Linked DNA regions of Stratiformator vulcanicus. The protein of the gene in region 1 interacts with the protein of each later gene in a pairwise test. Links are inferred from orthologs where the notes say so. Each region holds a gene or a part of one and is shown in the gene's direction. Other genes may lie near its edges.

Region 1 (8,172 bases):
ACAACGGAGCTGGGCCTTCGCGGGGAGCACGGAGTTTCGTCGGCTCTCCGCATCAGCGGCGGATCACCACGGCCAGAGTATCCCGACACTGCCGACGTTATGAAACGACAGCGTCTGAATCATGACGGGAGAACAGCACACGCCCGGTCAGAGCCTGCGACACGAAATACCAAAGAACCAGAATCAGTGCGGCTCCACAAATTAACGCGGCAATCCCGTAACGTGCAAAGCTGCGGCGCATCTGCTCGACCGGCCGAACGACCTCATCATAGCGCTGCTGCACCAAGGCGATCCAACCGGTGTCTTCAATTGGAGCGAACGCGGCGAGCCAACGGCCCTCGTACGGCGCCGCACCAAAGGGAGCTCGTCGAAAGGGGTCAAAATACGCCGCCTCACGGACCGGTTTTTTATCGGGCACACCCGATTGAACCCGCCGGGCCGCTTCGTCAAACGCGGCCGAGACGCCCCGCTCGATTTTCGGGGGAACGAGAACGCGAAATTCGGTGCCGGTGCGACCGTCCTTCTCGATCAAAATCCAAGGGTGATCGTTGGATTTGATGCGATTCAAATCGAGATGCTCCGCAGTCATCCACTGGTGATCCAGAAGTTCGCCGTCCCGTGCATCAACCACCGCAAGTACGCTCGTCTTCGATTCGCGGGACTCGCGGCTGAACTCATCGAGCAATTGGCCGAGGTGCGTCGTTCGAGCCAGAACGGCTATCACATCACCGCTTTCGGGATCTCGCACCGGCGTTGAGATGGCGAACATGTACTTCCAAGTCGCTTCACTACGATAGGCGAGCGACACATGCGTTTGTTGAACCACCCCGAGATCGTCGGGAAGGTCATCCTCACGGTCGTATTGAACGCCCTGACCATGAAAGTAGTCTCGGAACGCGTAAGACTTGCCGAGCGTTTTTTCGTTTTCCTTTTGCGGACCATATCGCCATTGCTGGATTCCGTGCCGATGTTCGCCCGCACTGACAAGGAACCAACTTTGATCAGGCTCTAAACCGTCGACGAGGCGACGTTCTTTGATCGCATTGGCTCGTTGCGCCAACAGACTCCGCAGTTCGGCCAAGACATCGGCCGCCGCTGTTTCGTCCCAGTCCATCGACGCGGCTGACTTGGTCAGATCGACTACCTCGGAATCGGACGCCATGCGATCAAGTTCACGAGCGCGTTCATCCAACTCACGATCGAAACTGCGCGACAGGAGACGGGCCGTGAGATCGATCTGCCCTTGCGCCTGCTCGACCGCGTTTTCCCGGGCTGTGGAAACGGCCTCCTTCATTGTGGTCAGAAAGAAGGGCACCATCGAAAGCAGTAGCAGCATCGGTCCGACCAAGCCGAGCACCAACATTGGTCGACGTTGCGATTCTCGGTCGCGGGCGTCCAAGGCATCGCGGACGGCCTGGGCGGTGGGAAATCGGGCGTCGGGATCGACACTCAGACAGCGGCGGACGATCTCGGCGAGCGGGCGGTCGACATGTCGCCCCAGCGACAAATCGGCGGCTCCGTCCGTCGTGACGATCCGGCGATACGTCGCGAGTCGTTCATCGATCGTCTCCGCTTCGCGCAGCTCCGCCTCAGCCTCTTCCGTGCGGTGCGGTGGTGCTCCCGTCAGCAATTGATACAGCAGAGCCCCGACTGCGTAGACGTCCCATCGGACATCGGGCACCGCATCGGAGGCGGCCTGCTCGGGAGCCATATAGAACAACGTGCCGAACGAGGGACTGCGATCGATCGATCGCCGGCTCTGCCCGAAGTCACACAGCCGAGGTTCATCACCGGCGTCGAGCAGCACGTTCGCCGGCTTCAAATCGCAATGCAAAATCCCGCTGCCGTGCGCGTGAACGAGTCCTTCCAGAACTCCGCGGATCAGCCGGACGGCGTTCGCCGTTTTGAGCGGACCACCTTCGAGGGTCCGATCGAGCGACCCCCGTGGCAGAAATTCCATGATGAAATAAGGCGGATCGACATCCCAACCGACGTCAATCAAATCGACGATATTTCGCGAGGCATCCAGCGCGGCCAGTCGCTCGACCTCCCTTGATAGCGACGCCCATTCGATCCCCCGGCCACGCAAAAACTTAATCGCGGCTGCCCGTCCCGTTCGTCGCTCACGCGCCAGCCAGACATCACCGTAGCCGCCACTGCCCAACCGACGTTCCAACGACCAACCGGGCGGAGCGGACGGCGCATCGGACAAGTCCGTCAGCAAACTAAGTTCGGCAGAGCGAGCCCGGCCCGCAGGGTCTTGCAGGGGCGTAGCGTCGATCAAATCAGCGCCGCGTTCACCGCGGACGGCCGATATGTCGTTGCCTTCGAATTCTTGCATACTGCTGCTTATTGCCAGCCTGCCGGGACGAATCGTTTCACGCGATTATTCGCAGTTGCCGTCCCGTTCTCAATCCCGACTCATTTCGGAAGGTAATTGCCGAATCCGCGTCAAAAAACACGGAAAGACGCGGTTGTAGGTTTGAGGAATCCATCGCCCAAATATATACTGTGGAGGCACTTGGGCCGATGGTCATCAGGCATTTACCAATATTGGCCAGCGTCCTCCGTGGCGGCCCTGTGTTCAGGACAAAATTTCACTTTTTGGCAGCGTGTGCGTCGACCTGCGGTTTCGCGGTCGCCATCACCGGGCTGCCGTTTCTGACCAATCGCGGCGACCGCGCGCATCATTGAAACCTGCGGATCGCAACGCTCGCGAGATTTTTCACGCTAGGAGTCGAATTTGGCGGACGGAGACCTTCCCGGCGATCCGGGCGAAGTGATCGGTGCGAATGACGACCGCATAGAGCGTCTCGACATCGAAGACGAGATGCGGTCGAGTTATCTCACCTACGCGATGAGCGTCATCATCAGCCGGGCGCTGCCCGACGTGCGTGACGGCCTCAAGCCATCGCAGCGACGCATTCTCGTCGCGATGAACGACCTCAACCTTGGACCGTCCGGCGGACGGAAAAAGTGCGCCAAAATTGCCGGCGACACCAGCGGTAACTACCACCCGCACGGCGAAACGGGTGTTTACCCGACTCTGGTCCGAATGGCACAGAACTGGGTCATGCGGGAAGTGCTGGTCGACAAGCAGGGGAACTTTGGCTCGCTGGCCGGTTTGCCCCCGGCTGCCATGAGGTACACGGAAGCGCGACTCTCGGCCGCTTCAGCCGAGATGCTCCGCGACCTGAACCGCGACACGGTCGATTTCATTCCGACCTACGACAATTCGGCATTCGAACCGGTCGTATTGCCTTCGAGATTCCCAAATCTCGTGGTGAATGGCTCGACCGGCATTGCGGTCGGCATGGCGACGAGTATCCCGCCACATAATCTGGCGGAGGTCTGCGATGCGGTCGGCGCGCTGCTCGAAGATCCTGACATCTCGATGGACGGGCTGCTCGAATATTTACCCGCTCCGGACTTCCCGACCGGGGGGGTGATTTGCGGCCGGGCCGGGATTCGGCAGGGATATCTGACCGGTCGCTCGACTATCACGCTGCGTGCCCGAACGCATTTCGAGACCGAGCGAAACAGCGACGTCATCGTGATCACCGAGATCCCGTATCTCGAAACACGCGATCGCATCCGCGAGCGGCTGGAGCAGATCGTCAAAGACGGTCGTGTCGATGGCATCTCACGTGTGACCGACCTGACGGATCGGACGTGTCCGTCGTGGCAGGTTCGGCTGCACGTCACGCTCAAGCGAGATGCCGACAAGGAAATCGTTCTCAATCAGCTCTTCAAGTATTCGCCCCTGCAGAGCACGGTCAGCATCATTTTGCTGGCACTGGTGGGCAATCGCCCGCAGACATTGACGATCAAGCAGTTGCTCCAGGAATTCGTCCGGCACCGGATCACGGTTATCCGCCGACGGACCGAATTCCTGCTGGCCGAAGCCCGTAAGCGAAAGCACACGGTCGAGGGCCTGCTGATCGCGCAGGTCGATATCGATCAGGTCATCCAGACGATTCGCGACTCGGCCAGCCGGGCGCAGGCGAAAGAACGTCTGCAGGAGATTCAGGTTCCGTCCGAACTTGTCGAACGGGCCTTGGGCGAAGGCGGGTTCAAGCACTTCGTCAACGAGAAGGGACCGGCCGAGAACTACAGCCTGTCTTCGAAACAGGCCGAAGCCATCGTCTCGATGCAACTCGGTTCGCTCGCGAGCCTTGAGCGAGAAGAACTTAGTGGCGAATTCAATAAGCTGCTCGAAGAGATCGACGAATACCTGCGTTTGCTGTCCGACGAAGCGAACATCCGCGAAGTCATCCGGCAGGACATGCAGGAGATCAAGGACAAGTTCGGTAATAAGCGACGAACGGAGATCTCAGACGAAGAACTCGGCGACGTTGACCGGGGCGACTTAATCGCCGAAGAGCCGATGGTCGTCACGATCTCGCAGCGGGGCTACGTCAAGCGGACGGCACTGTCGACCTATCAGGCACAGGGCCGCGGCGGGAAGGGCATCAAGGGAGCGAAATCAGACGATGAGGACCCGCTGGAGCACCTCTTCATCGCGAGTACGCACGACTTTCTGCTCTTCTTTACAGACCGCGGAAAAGTCTACTGGCGGAAAGTTTACGATCTGCCACAGCAGGCGCGGACGGCGAAGGGGCGGGCACTGGTCAATCTTCTCGAAGTTTCCGACGAGAACGAACATGTCGCGACCTGCTTCCCCGTTCGCGAGTTTCCGGATGACCTGTTCCTGCTGATGGCGACACGCTCGGGGACGGTTAAGAAAACCGCACTGTCGGCCTACAGCCGTCCGCTCAAGGGCGGAATCATCGCCATCAAGCTGGACGATGGCGACGAGCTGATCGACGTCAAAATCGTGGGGGGAGACGATGACGTCGTCCTCGCAACCCGCGATGGGATGGCGATCCGGTTCTCACATCACGACGCCCGCTCGATGGGTCGCAACACCCGGGGCGTCCGCGGAATCGGACTCGTCAAAGGCGACGCCGTCGTGGGGCTGGTGCGAGCCGATACAGAATCAGAACTGCTCACCGTCTGTGAGCACGGCTACGGCAAACGGACGCCCTTCGGCAACGCGAGCGTCGCTGAAACCTCGGACGCCGATGATTCCGAAGATTCGTCAGCCGATATTTCGAGCGACGATTTGGACGACAGCGGGACAGACGCCGGTGGAACCGACAACAGTGGCGCAGACGGGGGCAGTGACGAGGCGACTCCGACCAGCAGTGGAATGAGATATCGCCGACAGAAGCGCGGCGGAAAAGGCCTGCGTGACATCAAGACGACCGATCGAAACGGCAAAGTCGTGGATGTCGTTGCCACAAGCCCCGACGACGAAATCTTGATGATCACCGCGACCGGCAAGATTCAACGAATCCGTGCTGCCGATGTCCGCCGTGTCGGCCGAAACTCGCAGGGCGTTCGCGTGATCCGCTTGTCTGACGGCGACCGACTCGTATCACTCGCCCGAATTCCCTTTGAGATTGCGGGCGAAGAAGAAGACGACGATGCGGAGGAATTGGACAATCCGACTTTAACGGAAACGCCCGAGGCGAACTTGCCGCCTGAAACAGTCTCCCCTGAATCGGACGATTCCTCGCCGCCTGAAACCGGCGAAGATTCGGAGAACTCCGACGAAGAGGCCTGACATTTCACCGTCGCCACCGCGAATGAGTGATCTCGCCCCATTTGACGAAATCGTAGAACTTGAAGCGATGGACTCGGCGTCTTATTGAAGCCGAGTCTTTCATAACGAACGGATACAACTCATGAAGATCACGGTGATCGGAACGGGATATGTCGGCCTCGTCACGGGCACCTGCCTTGCCGACAGCGGACAGGACGTGACCTGCCTCGACATCGACGAAGGCAAGATTGAACGCCTGAATGCGGGCGAAATACCGATCTACGAACCGGGATTGACCGAATTAGTCACCCGGAATCATGCGGCGAAGCGGCTGACCTTTACAACCGATTACGCAGCATCGATCCCCTCGGCTCGCTGCGTTTTTATCGCCGTCGGCACGCCGCAGGGGGATGACGGTTCGGCAAATCTGTCCGGATTGTGGGCCGTTGTGGAAACCATCGCTCCGCTGCTTGCGGAGAATGCGATCGTGGTCATTAAGAGTACGGTACCGGTCGGAACGAATCGCAAAACCGCAGCGCGACTCGCAGAACTGACCGGGCGCAACGTCGATGTCGCCAGCAACCCGGAGTTCCTTAAAGAAGGGGCTGCCATCGATGACTTCACGAAGCCTGATCGCATCGTCGTCGGTGTTGATCGGCCCGAAGTTGCCGAGGTGCTAAAGAATATCCACAAGCCCTTTCTGCGAAACGAACACCCCTTCCTGGCGATGGGCTGGGAAAGTGCGGAGATGACGAAATACGTCGCCAACTGCATGCTCGCCACGAAAATTAGTTTTATTAACGAGATGGCCAACCTGTGCGAACATGTGGGGGCTGACGTCAACGAAGTTCGTCGCGGCATCGGACACGATGCACGGATCGGATTTAAGTTTTTATTTCCGGGCGTCGGGTACGGCGGGTCGTGCTTCCCTAAGGATGTCCGGGCTCTCATTCGGGTCGCCGATGACAACGACATGACCTGCCGCATGCTCGCCGCGGTCGATGAAGTCAACGACGTTCAAAAGCATGTTCTGGGCGAGAAACTATATCGCTATTTCGACGGTGACCTCTCAGGAAAAACGATCGCCGTTTGGGGTCTTGCATTCAAACCGCGGACCGACGACATCCGCGAGGCGCCGGCGCTCGTGCTCATCGACCGGTTGCTAAGCGAGGGGGCATCGGTCCGCGTTCACGATCCGGTCGCGATGAAGAACGTGAAAGCCGTTCTTGGCGATAAAGTTGCGTTCTGCGAACACCACTACGATGCGGCCGAAGGAGCCGATGCCGTTGCCATTTGCACCGAGTGGAACGAGTATCGGATGCCGGACTGGGAATTTCTTCGACATAAGATGAAAAATTGCGCGATCTTCGACGGCCGAAATCTCTTTGATCCCGCTGCCATGAGAGACTTGGGAATCTGGTACACCGGCATTGGGTTGGCCGGGGATGACATGGCGACTCCGACGACCTGACGCTTTGACGATTTCGCGTCGGCGAACAACGAATCCCTCTCTCGCGCTGCGGGCTTGTTTTGGGATGATCACCTTCCACCAGGAACAACGCATATGGACCCGGAATTGACGGCGCGGTGTGATGATCTCACCCGCCGGATTGTCCACCTCCGGGACAGTCTTTGACTACGACAGCCTCCAGCAGCGTATTAGAGAGATTAATGAGCGGATGGCCGCGGCGGACTTCTGGGATGATCAGGAGTCGGCGCAGGCGACGGTCTCGGAACTGCAGCGAATTCAGGGAACATTGAAGCCCCTCGAATCGCTCGTGCAGTCGGCTGAAGACATCGAAGTGATGATCGAACTGACCGAGGAGGACGACTCTGACGAGAGTAAAGCGGAGCTTGCTCAGACGGTCAACAAGGTCGAGCGGGATCTCGAGGCGCTCGAAATCCGCGCTATTATGCGGAACCCGGAAGACGCCTGCGATGCGTTTATGTCGGTGCAGGCGGGAGAAGGCGGGACCGATGCGGCCGACTTCGCCGAAATGTTAATGCGAATGTATCAGCGATGGGGCGAGCAGAACGAATACAAAGTCTCGCTCGAAGAAATATCACCGGGAGAAGAAGCGGGTATTCGCAGCGCGACGTTGCACGTTAGCGGCGACTACGCCTACGGCTATTTAAAAGCCGAAAACGGAACGCATCGGCTCGTCCGCAACAGCCCGTTCGACTCGGCTGGCCGACGGCAGACATCGTTTGCCGCGGTCGACGTTACCCCGGACATCGGCGATTCGATCGATATTGATCTGAATTGGGATAGCGACGTCCGCGAAGATACGTTGCGTGCCGGCGGAGCGGGGGGCCAGCACGTTAATAAGACGGAGTCCGCCGTTCGGCTGACCCATTTGGAGACCGGTGTCGCCGTTTTATGTCAGAGTGAGCGTAGTCAGCACCAGAATCGAGCCACCGCCCGCAAAATGTTGACGGCGAAACTCTATCAACTGGAGGTCGAAAAACGGGAAGCCGATATTGCGGCCAAGCGTGGCCAGAAGACAAAGATCGGTTTCGGCGGCGAAACAATTCGCCACTACGTTTTAAATCCCGATCAGTAC
Region 2 (3,745 bases), 3.0 Mb from region 1 along the record:
CGAAGCCCTTTCGCACCTGATTCAGGCGAAGGGAATCGCCAAACCGAATGCGACTGCTGAGCTATCAACCGCCTGGCGCGAGACGGCCGGCGAACGAATCGCTTCGCACAGCCGTGTGATTAATGTGCATCGTGGAATCTTGAATGTCGCGGTATCGAGTTCGGCCTTGATGGGGGAGCTATCGGCTTACCATCGCGATCCGATTTTAGAAGCACTCAACGACAAGTATGAGCATTTAAAAATTAAGGGCTTGAAGTTTCGGTTACGCGGAGATCTGAGAGACGATTCGTAAACCGCGCAGGCCAACATCAAAGATTTGCAGCGCCGGCGCCGCGCTGTCCGATTTCGAGGAGAGTCCGGAGTGAGTGAAGAAAACGACGTGTCCGATGCGACCGCCCCGCAGAGCGATTACGACCATGAGAATATGCGGGCGCTTAAGGGCATTGAGGGCATCCGCCTGCGGCCCGCCATGTATATTGGCGGGACCGATGCGGTCGGCTTGCACCATCTGATTTACGAAGTCATCGATAACTCGATCGATGAATTCGTAAACAACCATGCCTCAACCGCAACCGTTAAGATTGAGGCGGATGGCAGCGTCGAAATGACCGACGACGGACGCGGCATTCCCACCGGCCCAATGCCCGGCATGGATGACCGCAGTGCGCTCGAAGTCGTGTTCACCGAGATTCACGCCGGCGGAAAATTCGATCGCTCCTCCGGCTATAAGACCGGTACGGGAGGGCTGCACGGCGTCGGCATTACCGCCGTAAATGCCTGTAGTGAGTGGTTGGAGGTCGAAGTTCGCCGTGAAGGTCACGTTTGGACGATGGAATTCGCGGAGGGGATTTTATCGGTACCACTGAAGAAGCTGGGGCGGACCGACCAGACCGGCACCAAAATTCGCTTTAAGCCTGATCCTAAGATTTTCGGCGATTCGACATTTTCCTATGAGACACTGAGTCGCCGGCTGCAGGATGCGGCGTTTCTTAATCCGGGTTTCCGAACGAAGTTGACTGACGAGCGGACGGAGCAGTCCGACGAGTTTTATTACGAAGACGGTTTGATTCAATTCGTCAAATTCTTAAATCGAACGGAGACGCCGCTCTTTCCGGATGTCATTACGATGGAGGGTCGCTCCGAAGAGCACGACGTTGAAGTCTCCGTCGCCATGCAGTATTCGAATGCCTTCAGCGACACCGTGCGTTGCTACGGGAACGGCGTTTACAACTCGGACGGCGGCTTCCACTTATCGGGTTTTCGAACCGCGGTCACGCGGACGATCAACGCCTACGGCAAGCGGCACAATGCGTTTAAGGACGTCACCCCGAACGGTGATGACTTTCGCGAGGGCCTGGCAGCCGTGGTGACGGTTCGCCATCCCGATCCGAAGTTTGAAGCACAGACCAAAATTAAATTGCTGAACCCCGAGGTCGAGGGGATCGTCAATACGATCGTCGGCGAGAAGTTGGCGATCTATCTCGAAGAGCACCCGTCGATTTCGAAAACGATTATCGACAAGGTGACCCGCGCGGCTGAAGCCCGCGAAGCGGCGAAGAAAGCCCGTGAAATGGTCCGTCGCAAGGGGGCGTTGACGACGGGCGGGCTACCGGAAAAGCTTCGCGATTGCCGTTCGCGTGAGCTCGAGATTACCGAGCTTTATCTCGTCGAAGGGGATTCGGCGGGCGGGAGTGCCGATACCGGTCGTGATTCGAACACCCAGGCGATTCTGCCGCTGCGAGGTAAAATCTTAAACGTCGAGAAGGCACAGCTCGTCAAGATTCTCGACAATGCCGAAATTAGCAACATCTTCAAGGCGATCGGTATTCCACCACAGGCTGAGAGTGACGACATCTCCAGTCGCCGCTACGGCAAGATCATCGTGATGACCGATGCCGACGTCGATGGATCGCACATCCGCACACTGTTGCTCACGTTTATTTTTCGGCACATGCGAGAACTCGTCAAACAGGGCTGCGTCTATATCGCACAGCCTCCTTTGTACCGGGTTCAAAAGAAGAGCGGGAAGTCGGATCCTCGTTATGTGCAGACCCACGAAGCGATGATGCGGGAATTGGTCGCGTTAGGGCGGGATCAGAGCCAGTTGAAAGTGGTCGATGACGGCACCGTCTTTTCCGGCGAAATCTTCGACCGCATTCTTGAACTGTTGATTAAATTGGAAGAACCGTTCGACACGCTCGACCGCCGCGGCGTTGATCTGAAATGGTTAATTCAGAACTTTTCCAAGGACGAAATCTACGTCCCGCGGTTTCGCGTATTTGTCGGCAAACAACAACACTGGTTCGTCACCCGCGATGAACTCGACGCATTTCTCGCCGAACAGGAGGCAGCCCGCGGCGATGAATTAGAAGTCGTCGACCGCGAACCCGAATCAAAGTCACCAGACGCGAAAGACGATGCGTCGCTGCAAGTGACCGATTTCCATGAAATTAAGACGTTAAATGAGGTTATCGCGAAACTCAGCCGGGACTTCGGCATCAAACTGCCTGACTTTCTTCCGAAATTTACGCCCGGTGGAGAGCCAATTCATCGATTCGTGATCGAGAACCCGGACGGTGACGTGTCGATTCAAACGGTGCGGGAGGTCGTTGATACGCTCCGCAAGATGGGTGAAAAAGGCCTGAGGCTGACCCGCTTTAAAGGCTTGGGCGAAATGGACAGCGAAGAATTGTGGACGACATCGATGGACCCCGAGACGCGCACACTGTTGCAGGTCACAATGAAAGACGCGGCGGCGGCAGATGAGATATTCCGGGTCTTAATGGGTGATTCCGTCGAGCCGAGGCGTGAATTTATTGAGAAGCACGCCTTAGAAGTGACCGACCTCGACGTATAAAGCCGGATCGCTGCCATTCAGACGGATAAGAATGTGCGAAAGGTCGATACGGTTATCATCGGACAGGGTCTTGCCGGTTCGCTCGTTGCGTGGTTGTTGCTGCAGCGAAATGAGAACGTCGTCGTCATTGATCGCGGAGATATCGGTTCCGCATCGAGAGTAGCGGTGGGATTGGTGACGCCGATCACGGGGAAACGCCTTGTGCGGTCGTGGCGTTTCGACGAATTTCATCGCCGAGGGATCGCCATCTATCGGGCAATCGAGCGCGAACTCGGGCAGGAACTCTATTCGGCCCGGTCAGCGGTACGTTTGTTCGGCTCTCAGGCCGAGCGTGAACGATTCGATGGTAAAGCGGAACGCGAATTCGGTGACCTCGTCGAAACCATCGATCCCGCTGTGAATGAAAGCCTCTACCATGCGCCGTTCGGAGGCTTCCAGATGAAACGGGCGGGCCGGCTTGATGTGCCCGGCTTCGTCGAAGCCATCGGAGAATGGTTGCAGCAGCAAGGTCGGCTGATCCTTGGCGAGTTCGATCTGACCAAGGACGTTCGCGAAGATGCAGGTCGTCTTGTGATCGAGACCTTCGGTTTATCGGCTAACCAGATTGTGTGCTGTCGCGGGTTCTCAGAATCAATGTCTGAGGATTTCGCAGGATTGGACTTTAATGCTGCCAAAGGAGAAGTCTTAAAAATTGAGCGGTTTCCAACTTGTGATTCGCGGACGATTCACAGCGGAGGCTGGCTGGCTGATGTCGGGGACGGCTTAGCCGTCGGGGCCACGTATGAGTGGGACCGGCTCGATGATCAGGTCACCGATGCGGGTCGGGTGAATCTTGAACTTCGATTGCAGCGGATGCTGCGTGTGCCGTATCGCGTCATCGATCAAGCA

Evidence for each region. The genes of interacting proteins can lie anywhere in the genome.
Region 2: the proteins of gyrA (region 1) and Pan189_RS00020 interact in binary tests that used the Escherichia coli proteins (3 or more experiments, as listed by UniProt). The link is inferred for Stratiformator vulcanicus from one-to-one orthologs.

What each region holds. Positions count from the first base shown.
Region 1 is NZ_CP036268.1:3,014,443-3,022,614, forward strand. What follows is about bases 2,345-5,829. They hold gyrA (DNA gyrase subunit A), read left to right. Parts: upstream 2,345-2,743; coding sequence 2,744-5,629; downstream 5,630-5,829. Other genes in these bases: Pan189_RS11800 (UDP-glucose dehydrogenase family protein), read left to right, coding at 5,751-5,829. In the rest of the region: Pan189_RS11785 (adenylate/guanylate cyclase domain-containing protein), read right to left, coding at 1-4; Pan189_RS11790 (serine/threonine protein kinase), read right to left, coding at 98-2,341; more of Pan189_RS11800, read left to right, coding at 5,830-7,079. UniProt on the Escherichia coli protein: A type II topoisomerase that negatively supercoils closed circular double-stranded (ds) DNA in an ATP-dependent manner to maintain chromosomes in an underwound state.
Region 2 is NZ_CP036268.1:2,800-6,544, forward strand. What follows is about bases 1-3,109. They hold Pan189_RS00020 (DNA gyrase subunit B), read left to right. Parts: upstream 1-361; coding sequence 362-2,857; downstream 2,858-3,109. Other genes in these bases: Pan189_RS00015 (DciA family protein), read left to right, coding at 1-292; Pan189_RS00025 (NAD(P)/FAD-dependent oxidoreductase), read left to right, coding at 2,891-3,109. Outside these bases: more of Pan189_RS00025, read left to right, coding at 3,110-3,745. UniProt on the Escherichia coli protein: DNA gyrase negatively supercoils closed circular double-stranded DNA in an ATP-dependent manner to maintain chromosomes in an underwound state.